3 regions of the Georgenia halophila genome follow, and region 3 is predicted to be linked to each of the others. Evidence: riboswitches for the same ligand, from Rfam matches in the RefSeq annotation. Region 3 holds a riboswitch; each other region holds the start of a gene.

Region 1 (6,420 bases), on a different contig from region 3:
ACCGCTCCGGTCCCGTCACCATCGTGCAGGCGAGACGCGCCTGAGACCCGCCGGGCGCCCGGTCGCTCGCCGCCGCGCCCGGCGAATTCGCGTCCGCATCCGCCGCGGGGCTCAGATCTGGTAGTCGACCACCACGGGCGCGTGGTCGGAGAACCGCTGGTCGTACGCCGGGGCACGGTCCACCACTGCGGATGTCGCGCGCGCGGCCAGCTCCGGCGTCGCCAGCTGGTAGTCGATACGCCAGCCGGCGTCGTTGTCGAAGGCCTTGCCGCGCCAGGACCACCACGTGAACGGACCCGGCCCGTCACCACCGAGGCGCCGGCCGACGTCGACCCAGCCGAGGTCGTCGAACCACCGGTCGAGGTAGGCGATCTCGCCGTCGAGCGCACCGGAGTTCTTGTTGTAGTTGCCCTTCCAGTTCTTGATGTCGGGCTCGCGGTGGGCGACGTTGACGTCGCCGCCGACGATGACGTCCCGCTCCCCCGCCGCCGCCTGCCGCGCGAGCTCCGAGAGCCGCGCGGTGACCTTCTCGAGGTGCGCGTACTTCAGGTCCATCTTCTCGGTGCCCGCCGTGCCGGAGTGCAGGTAGACCGAGACCGCCGTCAGCGGACGGTCCGAGCCGGGAGCGTCCAGGTCCATCTCGACCCAGCGGCCCGTGTCCACGGCGGCCTCCGGGACCCCGTTGCCGAGGCCCACCCGGACCGCCCGGGCGGGCAGGCGACTGGCCACCGCGACCCCGGCACGCCCCTTGAAATCGCTGGCGTGGTGCGCCGTCGTCCACTCGTGGCCGAGGTGGTTCTCGAGGATCTCGTCGGTCGCGCGAACCTCCTGCAGGAGCAGGACCTCGGGTCGGCGATCGTCGAGCCAGCTACCCATCCCGCGCTTGTAGGCAGCGCGGATGCCGTTGACGTTGACGGAGGCGATTCGCATGCCTCAATCGTGACCGATACGGCAGGCGCGTCGGCCCCCGGTCCGACGATTTCCGGGCATGAGTGCCGATTGTCACGCCGCCCGACCGTCGCGGGTCAGCCGGCCTGGCGCTCCGCAGAGTCGACGACGTTGGCCAGCAGCATCGCGCGGGTCATCGGCCCGACGCCGCCGGGGTTCGGCGACAGCCACGACGCGACCTCCGCAGCGCCGTCGGCCACGTCCCCGCGCAGCCTGGCCTTGCCGGTCTCGGGGTCCTCGACGCGCGAGACGCCCACGTCGAGGACGACGGCGCCGGCCTTGACCATGTCGGGCGTGACGATTCCCGGGCTGCCCGCCGCGGCGACGATCACGTCGGCGTTGCGCACGTGCGAGGCCAGGTCGCGGGTGCCGGTGTGGGTCAACGTCACCGTCGCGTTGATGGTCTTGCGGGTGAGGAGCAGCCCGATGGAGCGGCCCACCGTGGTGCCCCGCCCGACGACGCACACGTCCTTGCCTGCCAGGTCGATGCCGTACCGGTCGAGCAGCTCGAGCACGGCGCGTGGCGTGCACGGCAGCGGGGAGGTGATCTCCTCCGCGACCCGCAGGACGAGGCGACCGAGGTTGGTCGGGTGAAGACCGTCGGCGTCCTTGCCCGGGTCGATGAGCTCGAGCACGCGGTTGGCGTCGACGCCCTTCGGCAGGGGCAGCTGCACGATGTATCCGGTGCACGCCGGGTCCGCGTTCAGGCGCGCGACGGCGGCCTCGACGTCGGCCTGGCTGGCGTCCGCCGGCAGGTCCTCGCGGATGGAGGAGATGCCGACCTCGGCGCAGTCGCGGTGCTTGCCGCCCACGTAGGCCTTCGAGCCCGGGTCGTCACCGACGAGCACGGTGCCCAGGCCGGGCGTGATGCCCCTCTCCCGGAGCGCGGTGACCCGCTCGGTGAGTTCCGCCTTGATCGTTGCCGCTGTCGCCTTGCCGTCGAGAGTCTGTGCCGTCACTGGTCCAGTCCTGGGTAGAGGGGGAAGTTGTCGGTCAGGGCCCGGACCCGGGCACGCATGCCGAGGACGTCCGTGGCCGAGCCGTCGCGAAGGGTGGTGGCGATGATGTCAGCCACCTCCGAGAACTCTGCCGCGCCGAAGCCGCGGGTGGCCAGCGCGGGTGTGCCGATGCGCAGGCCGGAGGTCACTCGCGGCGGCCGCGGGTCGTTCGGCACGGCGTTGCGGTTGACGGTGATGCCGGCGTCGTGGAGGAGGTCCTCGGCCTGGCGGCCGTCGAGCGCGGAGTCCCGCAGGTCGACGAGGACCAGGTGGACGTCGGTGCCACCGGTGAGGACCGAGACGCCCGCGCCGCGCACGTCGGGCGCGGTCAGCCGCTCGGCGAGGATCCGGGCGCCCTCGAGCGTGCGCTCCTGCCGCTCGGCGAACTCCTCGCCGGCGGCCAGCTTGAAGGCCACGGCCTTGGCGGCCACCGCGTGCATGAGCGGTCCGCCCTGCTGCCCGGGGAAGACGGCGGAGTCGAGCCGCTTGGCCCACCGTTCCTTGTCCTGGGCCAGGAGCACACCGGAGCGAGGCCCCCCGAGGGTCTTGTGGACGGTGGAGGACACGACGTCGGAGACGGCCACCGGGTTCGGGTGGAGGCCCGCCGCGACCAGCCCGGCGAAGTGCGCCATGTCGGTCCACAGGTAGGCGCCGACCTCGTCGGCGACCTCCCGGAACGCCCCGAAGTCGAGCTGGCGCGGGTAGGCGGACCACCCGGCGATGATGACCTTCGGGCGGGTCTCGAGCGCCGCCTGGCGGACGAGGTCCATGTCGACGCGGTGGGTGTCGGGATCCACGCCGTAGGCGGAGACGTCGTACAGCTTGCCGGAGAAGTTGAGCTTCATCCCGTGGGTGAGGTGCCCGCCGTGCGCGAGCGACATGCCGAGGACGGGGTCACCGGGCTCGGCGAGCGCGTGCAGCACGGCGGCGTTGGCCTGTGCTCCGGAGTGCGGCTGGACGTTGGCGTACTCGGCGCCGAAGAGGGCGGAGGCGCGGGAGATGGCGAGGTTCTCGGCGATGTCGACCTGCTCGCAGCCGCCGTAGTAGCGCCGGCCTGGATAGCCCTCGGCGTACTTGTTGGTCAGGACGGAGCCCTGGGCCTCGAGAACCGCGCGCGGCACGAAGTTCTCGCTGGCGATCATCTCGAGGGTGCCGCGCTGGCGGTCCAGCTCGCCGCCGAGGACGGCCGCGATCTCGGGGTCCAGCTCGGCGAGCGACTGGTCTGCCACGGGAGTCCTTGTCGTGGTTTGGCTCATACTTCCCTCCGAAGGTCACACGTGCGCGTGGTATTCCACTGGTGACCCTCGGCCCAGGCGTACGACCTCAGGGGTGCTGCTCGTGTCGCTCCCCGGTGGTGATCCACCCGGCGCCAGTCACGACACGTCCAATGTACACACCCGACGGCGGAGCTCGTCCACCCCGGCACCCCGTCCCGCGAGATGTCAGGCGGTCGCGTCGTCCATCGAGCCGAGCACCTCGTCGGCGTCGGGGTCGTCCTCGCCCAGGATGCGACGCAGGTACGCGTAGGTCAGGTCACCGGTGTGCTGGTCGAACTGGTGCTCGTAACCCGCCTTGTTGTACATCGCGAGGTTGTGCTTGGAGTCCTGCCCGGTGAAGACCCAGACCTCCTTGGTCTGCTCGGGCAGGTACGTCAGCACGGCCATGAGCAGCTTGGTGCCGATGCCCCGGCCCTGCAGGTCCGGCACGACCGCGAGCCGCCCCAGCGTGGCCTTCTCCGCCTCCAGCTCGACGCGTATCGAGCCCACGAGACGGTGCCCGAGCCATGCGCCGAGCGTGACGACGTCGGCCCGCTCGATGTCGGCCACCAGCTCGGTGAGCGTCTGCGTCAGCGCCGGCAGGTTCGGGTCGCCGTACAGCTGCGCCTCCGTCACGAAGGCCGCCCGCCGCACGGTGAGCAGCTCACCGGCCCCGTCGGCGGTGATGAGGTCGATCCTGACGTCGTCCATGGGCACAGTTTGGCATCCGGTCACAGATGTCCGCGCACGGAATCAGTCGGCGAAGGCGATGGTGCACGCGTTCTCGCCCGGTATCGGGGTGCTCTCCGGACCGACGGCGATGCCGTGCTCGACCTGCTCGCACACCAGGCCTGTGACACTGCCGCCGCCCTGCCCGGTGTAGATGACCGCAGCACGGCCGCTGCCACGGATCGTGGTGGACTCGAGCGCCGCGACGGCGGTGCCGCCGACCTGGATGCCCGCCTCGCCCCCGGTGATCGTCGAGCCGGTCAGGACGGGGGACGCCGTGTCGCCGGCGTAGAACCCGACCGTGTTGCCGTCGAAGGTGCTGTCCTCGACGGAGCCGGTGGCCGCGCCGAGGAAGCAGATGCCGCACTGGCCGTTCGCCTCGAACGTCGCGCCGAGGACCGAGGCGCGGTGCCCACCCGTCACCGCGATCCCCGCCCAACCGTTGTCCCGGAGGACCGAGTCGGTGATCTCGAGGGTGGTGCCGCGGCCGGAACCCTGCTCGCCCTGGGCGGACATGTGGATGCCCGCCCCGCCGCTGCTCTCGTCGCCGACCGCGCCGCTGAGCACCGCGTCCTCCACCACGAGCGACGCCGAGGGGCCGCCGACCACCACGGACCCGACGGCCGCGCGGTCGCGCTCGAGCGCGAGCGACCGCAGCTCCACGCGGTCGGCCGTCGCGACGAGGATCGTCGCCTCCGGTGCCGACGATCTCAGGACCGTACGCTCCGGGCCCGCGCCGCGGAGGGTGACCCCGCCGAGGAGCACGACCGGCTCCGTGAGGTCCCACGTGCCGGCGCCGAGCTCGATCACGCCGCCGGACTCGGTGGCGGCGACCGCGAGGGAGAGGTCGTCGTCGGGCGTGAGCGGGAGGTCGGGTGCCGCGGCGCCCGTCATCGTGGCGATCGTCCGGTCCCGGACGGCGGTCGCGACCGCGCCGTCGGCGCTCACGGTCTCGAGGCCCTCCGCGATGCCGGCGGCGAGGTCGGCGTCGGCGCACCGGACCTTCGCGGCGACCCGCTGCGCCTCGGCGACGGCGTCGGAGAGGACGTCGGCGGGGGGCTCGTCGCTCGAGGCCGCCTTCTCGGACCCGGGCTTGTCGGCGGATCCGACCGGCGACGTCGCCGTCTGCCCCTCGGCGAGCTGTTCGGTGCCGAAGGAGCCGACGTAGCCCTGCACGGCGTCTACGACGATCGCGACGGGCACGGCGCACACGTCGCGCTCGGCCGCAGCAGTCGCCCGGGTCGCCGTCTCCACCGCCTTGCCGGCACCGGCCGACGGCTGCACGTCGCCACCACAGCCGGCGAGCAGCACGGCCATCGCGGCGATCGCCGCAAGTCTCCTCACCAGGCACTCCCCCCGACGGACCGCCGTCGCGGTCACCTGCCCGGTCCAAGCGTAGGACCGGTCGTGGCCGCCCGTGGCCGATTCGACGCCGTACTTGCACGGCCTGGCTCGCGGCCCGTCCCCCGCATCACGGCTTCTTGCCCCGGCCCTTCCCGTTGCCCGGGTGCGTCGAGCCGTCATCCGCCTCGACCGAGCCGCCGGTGCCTCCGGTGCCGGCCGTGCCGCCGGCGCCGCCGGCGCCGCCGGCGCCGCCGTTGCCGGGCTGAGGGTCACGGGGGCCGCCCTTCTGGTCCTGCCAGTGGCCGGAGTCGCGCTGGGTGACCAGGCCGGTCTCGCCGAACGGCTCCCCGTTGCGGTCGGCGTCGGTGCCGAGCTGCGCGGCGATCGTCCGGTCGGCACCCTGCGCCCACGACAGGTCGTACAGAAACGTGTACATGCCGGGTGAGGGCTGTCGTGAGACGGCGGACTGCCCGAACGGGTTGAACGGCACGACGTAGGAGTTGAGCTCGCCCGACCAGTCGATGAGGCGGTCCTCCTGCGTGTTCGCGGAGAGGACGTCGACCCCGGCGCCGCCGAAGGCGCGGTCCGCCCAGGCCGTGTCACCGTCGACGGTGACGTTGCCGCCGCCGTCGGTGGTCGGGTCGTCGTCGCTGTCGAGGGTGTCGTTGCCCCAGCCGCCCCACAGCGTGTCGGAACCGGTGCCGCCGACGAGCCAGTCGTTGCCGTGGTCGCCGAAGATCACGTCGTCGCCGTCGGTGGTGCGTCCGTCCACGGTGTCGCCGTCGAGATGGTCGAAGCCGAGCACCCAGATCCGGTCGCCGGACGCCGTGGGGTCGAGCGTGCCGGCGGCGGTGAGGGTGACGCGGCGCAGCGGGTCGTCCGGGTTGTAGAGGGCGAAGTAGGTGAGGTCGTGGTCGAACTGGAGCTGGTCCGGCGCCGCGACCGGGCGGTGGAAGTCGTTGCGCACCACCCCGCCGGCGCGGCCGAGCGCGGTGCCCGGCACGTAGGAGAGCGGGAGCGCCTCGGCGCCGGAGATGCCGTCGTCGCCACCGCCGCCGTGCAGGAAGTCGGTACCGAGGCCGCCGAAGATCAGGTCGTCGGCGTACATCGGTTCGAAGTACGGGTCGTGCGCGGAGCCGGCGGGC
Region 2 (6,420 bases), on a different contig from region 3:
GGGAGGGCGTAGCCCTGCGCCTGGAGCTCGGCGACGGCGGCCTTGAGCTGCGGGACGGAGGCGCTGATGTTGGGCAGCTTGATGATGTTGGCCTCCGGCGTCTTCGCGAGCTCGCCGAGCTCGTTCAGGTCGTCGGGGAGGCGCTGATCCTCGGTGAGGTGCTCCGGGAAGTGCGCGATGATGCGCCCGGCAAGGGAGATGTCGCGCGTCTCCAGCTCCACCCCTGCGGTCGAGGCGTAGGCCTGGATGATCGGCAGGAACGAGTAGGTCGCCAGCATGGGCGCTTCGTCTGTGTGGGTATAGATGATCGTGGCCAAGAGACGGATCCCATCCGGTGGTGGCAGCTTGTTCGACATCAAGATATCGGTTCCAGGTACCGGCCGTTCCGTCGGCTCCGGTGACTGGGCCTCAGCCGCCCACGACGGTGGCGTTCCCCCAGAGGCTGAGGTACCCGAGCGCGGCGGCGAGCACCAGCAGGAAGGCGACGTCGAAGGCCCGCGAGCGAGCCCCGGGGATGACGGCAGTCGGCGAGACGGCGCGGACGAGGCCGGCGGCGGCGAGTGCCGCGGCGAGGACGACGATCGCGACGGACACCCGGACCAGGACGGTGAGCAGACACACGGCGACGAGTGTGCCCAGGACGGCGGTGAGGGCCGTCATGCGGAGGGTGCGCGTGCTGGTCACGCCTGCGAGGCTACCGTGGACGGGTGCCCGAACACCCCGTCCCCCGGTCGGTCCTCGTGCTCGGCGCCGGACTGGCCGGCCTGCGCACCGTCGCCGAGCTCCGTGCACGGGGATTCTCCGGCGAGGTCACGGTTGTCGGCACCGAGACGGTGCCGCCGTACGACCGGCCCCCGCTGTCGAAGGAGCTCTTCGCCCGCACCGAGCCCCGGTGGCTCTCCGACGACGGGCTCGGTGACTTGACCGAGCTGGCCGACCGCGTCGTGCTCGGCCACCGGGCCGTCGCCATGCGTGCCGGCGAGAGCTGGGCCGAGGTCGACGTCGAGGCGGTCGAGACCGGGACGGGAGCCGGGGCTGGGGCCGCGACGTACCGGGCGGACGTCGTCGTCCTCGCCGTCGGCGCGCACGCCGTCGCCCCGTCCTCCTGGCGTGGCGCGGTCACGCTGCACCGGGCCGACGATGCCGACCGGCTGCGTGGGCTGCTGCGGCCGGGGCGCCGCCTCGTCGTCGTCGGGGCCGGGTGGATCGGTGCCGAGGTCTCCGGACTCGCCGCGGCCCAGGGCTGCGACGTCACCGTCGTGGAGGCGGCGCCGGCGCCGTTGGCGCGGCAGGTCGGCACCGCCGTCGGGCGGCACCTGGTGCCGTGGTACGCGGAGGCAGGTGTGGACCTGCGCTGCTCGACGCCCGTCCACGACGTCCGCCCGGGCGAGGTGGAGCTGGCCGGCGGCGAGGTGCTGCCGGCCGACGTCGTCCTCGCCGCGACGGGCGTGCGGCCGGCGACCGCATGGCTCGAGGGTTCGGTCCCGCTCACGCCGGGCGGCGCGATCCCCGTCGACGCCGCAGGCCGGGTGACCGGCGCGCCACCGTCCGTCCGCGCCGTCGGCGACTGCACGGACATGACGGTGGCCGGGCTGGGCACCGTGCCCGGCGGGCACTGGGACGCCGCGCTGACCCAGCCCGCCGCCGTCGTCGCCGGTCTGCTCGGCGGCGAGCAGCCGCCGACGCCGGCGCCGTACGTGTTCTCGACCCAGTTCGGCCGCCACCTGACCCTGGTGGGCCGGTCCGGTGATGGCGCACGGGTCGTCTACCGCGGCGATCCGACGGGTCCGGCGTGGACGGCCCTCTTCGTCGAGGACCGCCCCGGCTCGACCGTGCGCCTGGTGGCCGGGTTCACCGCCGACCGGCCGCGCGACGTCGGGCCGTTGCGCCGCCTCCTCGTCGGAGGGGCCAGGCCGGCGCTGGACGTCGAGAAGGCCGCCGACCCGGCCGTTCCGCTCAAGAAGGCGCTCGCCTGGCGCGATCGCGCGTAGCCGAACGGACCAATCGGCTCCGGGCCGGCACGAGCGGTACCACCCCAGTCACATCCGACACACCAGTCCCCGAACGGTCCGTTCGGCTACGACACTCGGTCAAGGACGCCGGTAGCTGCGCGGGTCGTAGGTCGTCTTCGGGCGCTCCGGCTCGTCCGCCGCCTCGCGGAACTCCCCGGAGAATTCACCGGGAACCTCCTCGGCGAGCTCCTCGGCCGTCCCGCCGGACTCCTCGGCCGCCTCGGCGATCGACTCCATCCGCGGTGCGAGCACCTGGATGACGACCGCCGCACCGACCAGCGCACCGGCGACGGTGAGGAGCACCCGCTCGACGGAGGCCATCATGGGCGAGAGCCACGCCATCGTCATGTAGAAGCCCTCGCTCGGACTGTCGTAGCCGCCGACCTCGCCCCAGAGGGCCGGCATGCCTCGTTCGAGGAAGACCCGCCACGCGATGCTCAGCGTGAACCCGACGACGGCGAGGATCACCGCGGCGACGACGCACTTCTTGCTCGCAGGATGCACACCGGGCTCCCAACCTCGACCACAGGACCGGTCACGACGCTACGCGTGCCGCCACGCCGCCCGTGGTCGTTCCGTGACGCAGGTTCCCGCGGCTCAGTGGAAGAGACGCAGGTTCCCGCGGCTCAGTGGAAGAAGTGCCGCGTGCCGGTGAGGTACATGGTGACCCCGGCGGCCTGCGCGGCCTCCACCACGGCGTCGTCCCGCATCGACCCACCCGGCTGGACGACGGCGGTGACGCCGGCGTCGAGGAGCACCTGGAGCCCGTCGGGGAACGGGAAGAACGCGTCGGAGGCGGCCACGGCACCGTGCGTGCGCCGCGGAGCGGCCCCACCGACGTTCTCGGCTCCACCGGCGCCGTCGACGTCTGAGGCGACCTCCACGCCGAGGGTGTTGGCGCGTTCGACGGCGAGGCGGCAGGAGTCGACGCGGTTGACCTGGCCCATGCCGATGCCGACGCTCGCGCCGTCGTGGGCGACGAGGATCGCGTTGGACTTGGCCGACCGGCACGCCTTCCAGGCGAACGCCAGGTCGGCGAGCAGCTCGGGAGAGGCGGCCTCGCCTGCAGCGAGCGTCCAGGTGGAGGGGTCGTCGCCGTCGGCGTCGACGTGGTCGCGCATCTGCACGAGGATCCCGCCGCTGATCTGGCGGATCTCCGCGGGCCGCTCCCCCGTCGGCGCCGGGCAGCGCAGGACGCGGATGTTCTTCTTCGCCTGGAGGACCTCCAGCGCGCCGTCCTCGTAGTCGGGTGCGACGACGACCTCGGTGAAGACGCCGGCGACCTGGTTCGCCATCTCCACCGTGACGGGCCGGTTCGTCGCGATGACCCCGCCGAACGCGGAGACCGGGTCGCAGGCGTGCGCCTTGCGATGAGCCTCCGCGATGTCGGCCCCGACGGCGATGCCGCACGGGTTGGCGTGCTTGATGACGGCCGCGGCGGGCTCGTCGAAGGTGTACGCAGCGCGGCGTGCGGCATCGGTGTCGACGTAGTTGTTGTAAGACATCGCCTTGCCGTGGAGCTGCTCGGCGCCGGCGAGGCCGGCGGGTCCGGCGGTGTCGCGGTAGAGCGCTGCTGCCTGGTGCGGGTTCTCGCCGTAGCGCAGCGCCTCGCCCTTGTCCCAGGTCTCGCCGACGAAGTCGGGCCAACCGTCCTCGGCACCGACGTAGGACCCGGCGAACCAGTTGGCGACCGCGACGTCGTAGGCCGCGGTGTGGGCGAACGCCTCGGCGGCGAGCTGCTTGCGCTGATCGAGGGTGAATCCGCCCGCGGCCACGGCGTCGAGGGCGTCGGCGTACCGAGCGGGTGAGGTGACGATCGCGACCGAGGGGTGGTTCTTCGCCGCCGCGCGCACCATGGACGGGCCGCCGATGTCGATCTGCTCGACGCACTCGTCCGGGGTGGCGTCGGAGTCCACGGTCTCGGTGAACGGGTAGAGGTTCGAGACGACCAGGTCGAACGGCTCGATGCCGAGGTCGGCGAGCTGGTTGACGTGGGTCTCGAGGCGCCGGTCGGCGAGGATGCCGGCGTGGACCCGCGGGTGCAGCGTCTTGACCCGCCCGTCCAGGCACTCGGGGAACCCGGTGAGGTCCTCGACCTTGGTGACCGGGACGCCGACCTCGGTGATGAGCCGGGCGGAGCCGCCGGTGGAGACGAGCTCGACACCGGCCTCGTGCAGCCCGCGGACCAGGTCCTCCAGCCCGCACTTGTCGTAGACGGAGACGAGGGCGCGACGGACGGGCACGCGGTTCGAGGCGGTACCGGCGGGCTGGCTGGTCAACTGACGCTCCTGGATGTGTCGACGACGGGGCTCAGGCACCCGGACGGGCACCCGATCCCGGCACCCAGGCGTGCGGTGCGCTGCAGGGTGGTTCCGGCCGCTCCCCGGTGGTGTGCTCCACCTTCTCGCCAGTCACGGCCGGGACCCACTCTAGCGAACTAGGCGGGCGGGTGAAGCGGCGCGGTCGACCGGGTCAGGCCCCGATGCGGACCCTGCGCCCCTCGATCTGCCAGCCCTCCCGGGCCAGCCGCCCCACCAGCTCGACGAGCTGTCCGCGCTCGGCGGCCTTGATGCGTTCGGTGAGGCTCTCCACGTCGTCGTCGTCGAGAACCGGGACGGCGACCTGGGCGACGATGGCGCCGGTGTCGACCCCGGCGTCGACGAAGAAGAGCGTGGCGCCCGTGATCTTGACGCCGTAGGACAGCGCGTCCCGCGGCCCGTGCATGCCCGGGAACGCGGGCAGCAGCGAGTTGTGCGTGTTGAGGTAGCGGTCCTCGAAGCGTTCGAGGAAGAGCGGTCCGCTGAGCTTGAGGAACCCGGCCGAGACGACGAGGTCGGGGTCGTGCGCGGCAACCTGCTCGGTCAGCGCAACATCCCACGCGGCCCGGTCGTCGTGGTCGCGGACCCGCTCGACGAAGGTCGGCAAACCGGCCCGGCGAGCCAGGTCGATCCCGCCAGCACCTTCTCGGTCCGCGCCGACGGCGACCACCTGGGCGCCGTACTCCGCGTCACCGGTGGCCTCGAGCAGGGCGGCGAGGTTGGAACCTCCGCCGGAGACGAGCACGACGATCCTGGCCGGACGGCGCGTCGTGACGGAGTGGGAGTCGATCACCTGGGCGAGAGTAGTCGGCTCGTGGGACATGATGGGTTCATGCCCGACCAGCAGTCTCCGCCACCCTCACCACCCGGCAGACCGTACGGCTCGCCCCGAGACCAGCACGAGGAACCCGACGAGGAGACCCAGAAGAGGGCGATGCGCCTGGTCCGGGTCTTCGGTCTCGCGCTGCTGATCACGGTCGCCCTCTCGCTCATGGCGCCGCCGTGGCCCGTCCCGATCGTGACGGCCGTCGTGGCGGTCGGGTCGCTCGTCCTGGGCATCGTCGCCCTCGTGCGGGTGCGTTCCGCCAAGGTGCGGGGGGCCACGCCGGCGGTGCTCGCCGTCGGGCTCGTGGTGGCGGCGTTCATGGCGCTGACGATGTCCGGGCAGATCGTGCTGTGGCGCGAGTACAGCGCGTACTCCGAGTGCATGGACTCGGCGATCACGCAGCAGGCGCAGGACGGCTGCCTCGCCGAGTTCGAGAACTCGCTCCAGGAACGGATGGACGAGATGCAGCAGATGATGCAGACCGGCTGAGGCCGCACCGCGGGGCGCGGCGGGACGGCGAGCCCTTCCTCACCCAGCGCTGTCACAGGGGCGAGCCCTGCCTCAGGGACCGGCGTCGCGGGACCACGCGGACAGCGATGGTCCGCTCCAGCCCTCCCCGACTCGTGGCTCCTGCGCCGGCCCGGACAGTGCCTCTTCCGCCGGCGATGCCTCCTCCGGCGTCCCGGCGCTGCGGTCCGGGGCGGCGCCGTCCTCCTGCCGTTCTTCGCCGTCGCGGTCGGTGTCCTCGCGGTCGGCCTCCTCGCGGTGGGCGTCGTGGGCTTGCCCGGTGGCGGTCGCCACGTCCGCCGCAGCAGCGACCGGCCCGACGCTTCTGCGCCGGGAGAGCCGTTCGGAGGCCCCGGAGACCCGTTCCCGGGCACGGCGGGCGCCGAGGCCGACCAGCTCCGCCGTGCGCGGGTGCAGGACGACCACGGTCAGCAGTAGTGCCGCCCCGACCTCGGCAAGCAGCATGCCGGCCACAGCGGGCGGCTCGGCGCCGATCTCGGCCATGCGTCCCGGGCCGATTCCGCCGGACGCCGCGTACGTGAGGACCGCAGCGGCGAGGGCCACGACGACGGCGGCCAAGATCGCGGTGCCGACGGACTCCGCCAGGGCTCGTCCGGAGGCGCGCCGGTGCAGCAAGACTCCGACGATCACACCGACCGCGACGGGCACGACCACCACCCACGTCGGCCCCGGTGCCTCCGGCGAAGGCAGGCCACCGAGCAGCGGGATTGCGGGCAGGGGTGCCGGCACGGCCTCC
Region 3 (6,420 bases):
CCGCCAACGTCTCCACCGCCTGGAGCCGCAGCCCCGACGGCCCGACCGACTGGTCGGACCTGCGGCTGGTGCTCACCGAGCACACCGAGACCACGCCGGCCACGCGGTACGGCGACGACTACCTCGCGGGCGGCCTGCACGACGACCTGCTGTTCGGTGGCCTCGGTGACGACGTGATCCAGGGCGACGGCTCGATCGACCTCGACCGCGACGGCGTCGTCGACACGGGCGCGCCCGGCCAGGGCGCCCGGGTCGGCCCCGCGCGCGACGCCGCCGGCCTCCTCGTGGTCACGCCGAGCCGCGGGAGCGCCGCGGACGGCGACGACTACGTCGAGGGCGGCGGCGGCGCCGACGTCGTCCTCGGCGGCCTCGGCCGCGACGACCTCGTCGGCGGCTCCTCCTCGATGTACGGGCTGGACACGATCGCCCAGCGTCCGGACGCCGGCGACCTGATCTTCGGTGGCGCGGGCGACGCGCACGACCGCAACGACCGCGTTGGCGGCCACGGCAGCGACTCCGACGTCGTCGTCGGCGACAACGGCGACATCCACCGCCTCGTCGGTGCCGACGGCGCGTACCTGACGTTCGTCTACGACACCCACGACGACCCGGTCCGCCTCCTGCCCCGCGCCGTCACGCTGCTCGACAGCACCCCCGGCGGGCCGGACGTGCGGCCCGACCTGTTCGACGTCACGCAGGCCGACGTGGCCGCCGCCGGGCGCGCCACCGCCGACGTCTGGGCCCCCGACGAGATCCACGGCGAGGGCGGCGACGACACCGTCTACGCCGGCGGCGGCAACGACGTCGTCTACGGCGACGCCGGCGACGACGACCTCGTCGGCGGCTGGGGCAGCGACTGGCTCTCCGGCGGCACCGGCACCGACGGCATCCTCGGCGACGAGGGCCGGATCGTCACCTCGCGCCACGGCTCGCTCGAGCCGCTCGCCGGCGTGACGACACCGACCACGCAGCGGACCATCTCCACCCCCGGCAACCACCAGGTCGCCGTCGTCAACCCGACCGGCACGCTGACGAAGACCGTGGACCTCACGCCGTGGTCGCTGCAGCCCGCCGGCTCCGCGCACGACCCGTACTTCGAACCGATGTACGCCGACGACCTGATCTTCGGCGGCCTCGGTACCGACTTCCTGCACGGCGGCGGTGGCGACGACGGCATCTCCGGCGCCGAGGCGCTCCCGCTCTCCTACGTGCCGGGCACCGCGCTCGGCCGCGCCGGCGGGGTGGTGCGCAACGACTTCCACCGCCCGGTCGCGGCGCCGGACCAGCTCCAGTTCGACCACGACCTCACCTACTTCGCCCTCTACAACCCGGACGACCCGCTGCGCCGCGTCACCCTCACCGCCGCCGGCACGCTCGACCCCACGGCGTCCGGCGACCGGATCTGGGTGCTCGGCTTCGACCATCTCGACGGCGACACCGTGGACGGACGCACCACCGACGGCGACGACGTGATCTTCGGCGACCACGGCAACGACTGGCTCGTCGGCGGCACCGGTTCCGACACGCTGTGGGGCGGCTGGGGCAACGACACCCTCGACAGCGACGACGACCCGACCACCGACGGCGGCGGCAACGTCACCGTCGACGGTGACACGGCCTGGGCGGACCGCGCCTTCGGCGGCGCCGGGGTCGACGTCCTCTCCGCGAACACGCAGGAGGACCGCCTCATCGACTGGTCGGGCGAGCTCAACTCCTACGTCGTGCCGTTCAACCCGTTCGGGCAGTCCGCCGTCTCACGACAGCCCTCACCCGGCATGTACACGTTTCTGTACGACCTGTCGTGGGCGCAGGGTGCCGACCGGACGATCGCCGCGCAGCTCGGCACCGACGCCGACCGCAACGGGGAGCCGTTCGGCGAGACCGGCCTGGTCACCCAGCGCGACTCCGGCCACTGGCAGGACCAGAAGGGCGGCCCCCGTGACCCTCAGCCCGGCAACGGCGGCGCCGGCGGCGCCGGCGGCGCCGGCGGCACGGCCGGCACCGGAGGCACCGGCGGCTCGGTCGAGGCGGATGACGGCTCGACGCACCCGGGCAACGGGAAGGGCCGGGGCAAGAAGCCGTGATGCGGGGGACGGGCCGCGAGCCAGGCCGTGCAAGTACGGCGTCGAATCGGCCACGGGCGGCCACGACCGGTCCTACGCTTGGACCGGGCAGGTGACCGCGACGGCGGTCCGTCGGGGGGAGTGCCTGGTGAGGAGACTTGCGGCGATCGCCGCGATGGCCGTGCTGCTCGCCGGCTGTGGTGGCGACGTGCAGCCGTCGGCCGGTGCCGGCAAGGCGGTGGAGACGGCGACCCGGGCGACTGCTGCGGCCGAGCGCGACGTGTGCGCCGTGCCCGTCGCGATCGTCGTAGACGCCGTGCAGGGCTACGTCGGCTCCTTCGGCACCGAACAGCTCGCCGAGGGGCAGACGGCGACGTCGCCGGTCGGATCCGCCGACAAGCCCGGGTCCGAGAAGGCGGCCTCGAGCGACGAGCCCCCCGCCGACGTCCTCTCCGACGCCGTCGCCGAGGCGCAGCGGGTCGCCGCGAAGGTCCGGTGCGCCGACGCCGACCTCGCCGCCGGCATCGCGGAGGGCCTCGAGACCGTGAGCGCCGACGGCGCGGTCGCGACCGCCGTCCGGGACCGGACGATCGCCACGATGACGGGCGCCGCGGCACCCGACCTCCCGCTCACGCCCGACGACGACCTCTCCCTCGCGGTCGCCGCCACCGAGTCCGGCGGCGTGATCGAGCTCGGCGCCGGCACGTGGGACCTCACGGAGCCGGTCGTGCTCCTCGGCGGGGTCACCCTCCGCGGCGCGGGCCCGGAGCGTACGGTCCTGAGATCGTCGGCACCGGAGGCGACGATCCTCGTCGCGACGGCCGACCGCGTGGAGCTGCGGTCGCTCGCGCTCGAGCGCGACCGCGCGGCCGTCGGGTCCGTGGTGGTCGGCGGCCCCTCGGCGTCGCTCGTGGTGGAGGACGCGGTGCTCAGCGGCGCGGTCGGCGACGAGAGCAGCGGCGGGGCGGGCATCCACATGTCCGCCCAGGGCGAGCAGGGTTCCGGCCGCGGCACCACCCTCGAGATCACCGACTCGGTCCTCCGGGACAACGGTTGGGCGGGGATCGCGGTGACGGGTGGGCACCGCGCCTCGGTCCTCGGCGCGACGTTCGAGGCGAACGGCCAGTGCGGCATCTGCTTCCTCGGCGCGGCCACCGGCTCCGTCGAGGACAGCACCTTCGACGGCAACACGGTCGGGTTCTACGCCGGCGACACGGCGTCCCCCGTCCTGACCGGCTCGACGATCACCGGGGGCGAGGCGGGCATCCAGGTCGGCGGCACCGCCGTCGCGGCGCTCGAGTCCACCACGATCCGTGGCAGCGGCCGTGCTGCGGTCATCTACACCGGGCAGGGCGGCGGCAGTGTCACAGGCCTGGTGTGCGAGCAGGTCGAGCACGGCATCGCCGTCGGTCCGGAGAGCACCCCGATACCGGGCGAGAACGCGTGCACCATCGCCTTCGCCGACTGATTCCGTGCGCGGACATCTGTGACCGGATGCCAAACTGTGCCCATGGACGACGTCAGGATCGACCTCATCACCGCCGACGGGGCCGGTGAGCTGCTCACCGTGCGGCGGGCGGCCTTCGTGACGGAGGCGCAGCTGTACGGCGACCCGAACCTGCCGGCGCTGACGCAGACGCTCACCGAGCTGGTGGCCGACATCGAGCGGGCCGACGTCGTCACGCTCGGCGCATGGCTCGGGCACCGTCTCGTGGGCTCGATACGCGTCGAGCTGGAGGCGGAGAAGGCCACGCTGGGGCGGCTCGCGGTCGTGCCGGACCTGCAGGGCCGGGGCATCGGCACCAAGCTGCTCATGGCCGTGCTGACGTACCTGCCCGAGCAGACCAAGGAGGTCTGGGTCTTCACCGGGCAGGACTCCAAGCACAACCTCGCGATGTACAACAAGGCGGGTTACGAGCACCAGTTCGACCAGCACACCGGTGACCTGACCTACGCGTACCTGCGTCGCATCCTGGGCGAGGACGACCCCGACGCCGACGAGGTGCTCGGCTCGATGGACGACGCGACCGCCTGACATCTCGCGGGACGGGGTGCCGGGGTGGACGAGCTCCGCCGTCGGGTGTGTACATTGGACGTGTCGTGACTGGCGCCGGGTGGATCACCACCGGGGAGCGACACGAGCAGCACCCCTGAGGTCGTACGCCTGGGCCGAGGGTCACCAGTGGAATACCACGCGCACGTGTGACCTTCGGAGGGAAGTATGAGCCAAACCACGACAAGGACTCCCGTGGCAGACCAGTCGCTCGCCGAGCTGGACCCCGAGATCGCGGCCGTCCTCGGCGGCGAGCTGGACCGCCAGCGCGGCACCCTCGAGATGATCGCCAGCGAGAACTTCGTGCCGCGCGCGGTTCTCGAGGCCCAGGGCTCCGTCCTGACCAACAAGTACGCCGAGGGCTATCCAGGCCGGCGCTACTACGGCGGCTGCGAGCAGGTCGACATCGCCGAGAACCTCGCCATCTCCCGCGCCTCCGCCCTCTTCGGCGCCGAGTACGCCAACGTCCAGCCGCACTCCGGAGCACAGGCCAACGCCGCCGTGCTGCACGCGCTCGCCGAGCCCGGTGACCCCGTCCTCGGCATGTCGCTCGCGCACGGCGGGCACCTCACCCACGGGATGAAGCTCAACTTCTCCGGCAAGCTGTACGACGTCTCCGCCTACGGCGTGGATCCCGACACCCACCGCGTCGACATGGACCTCGTCCGCCAGGCGGCGCTCGAGACCCGCCCGAAGGTCATCATCGCCGGGTGGTCCGCCTACCCGCGCCAGCTCGACTTCGGGGCGTTCCGGGAGGTCGCCGACGAGGTCGGCGCCTACCTGTGGACCGACATGGCGCACTTCGCCGGGCTGGTCGCGGCGGGCCTCCACCCGAACCCGGTGGCCGTCTCCGACGTCGTGTCCTCCACCGTCCACAAGACCCTCGGGGGGCCTCGCTCCGGTGTGCTCCTGGCCCAGGACAAGGAACGGTGGGCCAAGCGGCTCGACTCCGCCGTCTTCCCCGGGCAGCAGGGCGGACCGCTCATGCACGCGGTGGCCGCCAAGGCCGTGGCCTTCAAGCTGGCCGCCGGCGAGGAGTTCGCCGAGCGGCAGGAGCGCACGCTCGAGGGCGCCCGGATCCTCGCCGAGCGGCTGACCGCGCCCGACGTGCGCGGCGCGGGCGTCTCGGTCCTCACCGGTGGCACCGACGTCCACCTGGTCCTCGTCGACCTGCGGGACTCCGCGCTCGACGGCCGCCAGGCCGAGGACCTCCTCCACGACGCCGGCATCACCGTCAACCGCAACGCCGTGCCGAACGACCCGCGGCCGCCGCGAGTGACCTCCGGCCTGCGCATCGGCACACCCGCGCTGGCCACCCGCGGCTTCGGCGCGGCAGAGTTCTCGGAGGTGGCTGACATCATCGCCACCACCCTTCGCGACGGCTCGGCCACGGACGTCCTCGGCATGCGTGCCCGGGTCCGGGCCCTGACCGACAACTTCCCCCTCTACCCAGGACTGGACCAGTGACGGCACAGACTCTCGACGGCAAGGCGACAGCGGCAACGATCAAGGCGGAACTCACCGAGCGGGTCACCGCGCTCCGGGAGAGGGGCATCACGCCCGGCCTGGGCACCGTGCTCGTCGGTGACGACCCGGGCTCGAAGGCCTACGTGGGCGGCAAGCACCGCGACTGCGCCGAGGTCGGCATCTCCTCCATCCGCGAGGACCTGCCGGCGGACGCCAGCCAGGCCGACGTCGAGGCCGCCGTCGCGCGCCTGAACGCGGACCCGGCGTGCACCGGATACATCGTGCAGCTGCCCCTGCCGAAGGGCGTCGACGCCAACCGCGTGCTCGAGCTCATCGACCCGGGCAAGGACGCCGACGGTCTTCACCCGACCAACCTCGGTCGCCTCGTCCTGCGGGTCGCGGAGGAGATCACCTCCCCGCTGCCGTGCACGCCACGCGCCGTGCTCGAGCTGCTCGACCGGTACGGCATCGACCTGGCAGGCAAGGACGTGTGCGTCGTCGGGCGGGGCACCACGGTGGGCCGCTCCATCGGGCTGCTCCTCACCCGCAAGACCATCAACGCGACGGTGACGTTGACCCACACCGGCACCCGCGACCTGGCCTCGCACGTGCGCAACGCCGACGTGATCGTCGCCGCGGCGGGCAGCCCGGGAATCGTCACGCCCGACATGGTCAAGGCCGGCGCCGTCGTCCTCGACGTGGGCGTCTCGCGCGTCGAGGACCCCGAGACCGGCAAGGCCAGGCTGCGCGGGGACGTGGCCGACGGCGCTGCGGAGGTCGCGTCGTGGCTGTCGCCGAACCCCGGCGGCGTCGGGCCGATGACCCGCGCGATGCTGC

What was found. A riboswitch is a leader RNA that binds a small molecule or an ion and turns the genes downstream of it on or off. The one in region 3 is predicted to bind ZMP and ZTP.
Region 1: it holds a riboswitch for ZMP and ZTP, as region 3 does, so the genes downstream of both, glyA (serine hydroxymethyltransferase) here and glyA (serine hydroxymethyltransferase) in region 3, are expected to answer to the same signal.
Region 2: it holds a riboswitch for ZMP and ZTP, as region 3 does, so the genes downstream of both, purH (bifunctional phosphoribosylaminoimidazolecarboxamide formyltransferase/IMP cyclohydrolase) here and glyA (serine hydroxymethyltransferase) in region 3, are expected to answer to the same signal.

What each region holds. Positions count from the first base shown of each region.
Region 1 covers NZ_BAABGN010000002.1:267,119-273,538, forward strand. The annotation lists gene ABD907_RS02845 (class I SAM-dependent methyltransferase) at 1-44, shown strand, start outside; gene ABD907_RS02850 (exodeoxyribonuclease III) at 112-930, opposite strand; gene ABD907_RS02855 (bifunctional methylenetetrahydrofolate dehydrogenase/methenyltetrahydrofolate cyclohydrolase) at 1,026-1,907, opposite strand; gene glyA (serine hydroxymethyltransferase) at 1,904-3,202, opposite strand; ZMP/ZTP riboswitch at 3,247-3,333, opposite strand; gene ABD907_RS02865 (GNAT family N-acetyltransferase) at 3,389-3,913, opposite strand; gene ABD907_RS02870 (right-handed parallel beta-helix repeat-containing protein) at 3,956-5,275, opposite strand; gene ABD907_RS02875 (FG-GAP-like repeat-containing protein) at 5,403-6,420, opposite strand, start outside.
Region 2 covers NZ_BAABGN010000002.1:323,536-329,955, forward strand. The annotation lists gene ABD907_RS02930 (NADP-dependent isocitrate dehydrogenase) at 1-317, opposite strand, end outside; gene ABD907_RS02935 (DUF3017 domain-containing protein) at 409-684, opposite strand; gene ABD907_RS02940 (NAD(P)/FAD-dependent oxidoreductase) at 708-1,991, shown strand; gene ABD907_RS02945 (hypothetical protein) at 2,091-2,516, opposite strand; gene purH (bifunctional phosphoribosylaminoimidazolecarboxamide formyltransferase/IMP cyclohydrolase) at 2,639-4,291, opposite strand; ZMP/ZTP riboswitch at 4,347-4,437, opposite strand; gene purN (phosphoribosylglycinamide formyltransferase) at 4,485-5,120, opposite strand; gene ABD907_RS02960 (hypothetical protein) at 5,163-5,645, shown strand; gene ABD907_RS02965 (cell division protein PerM) at 5,718-6,420, opposite strand, start outside.
Region 3 covers NZ_BAABGN010000004.1:268,185-274,604, reverse strand. The annotation lists gene ABD907_RS06730 (FG-GAP-like repeat-containing protein) at 1-2,084, shown strand, start outside; gene ABD907_RS06725 (right-handed parallel beta-helix repeat-containing protein) at 2,212-3,531, shown strand; gene ABD907_RS06720 (GNAT family N-acetyltransferase) at 3,574-4,098, shown strand; ZMP/ZTP riboswitch at 4,154-4,240, shown strand; gene glyA (serine hydroxymethyltransferase) at 4,285-5,583, shown strand; gene ABD907_RS06710 (bifunctional methylenetetrahydrofolate dehydrogenase/methenyltetrahydrofolate cyclohydrolase) at 5,580-6,420, shown strand, end outside.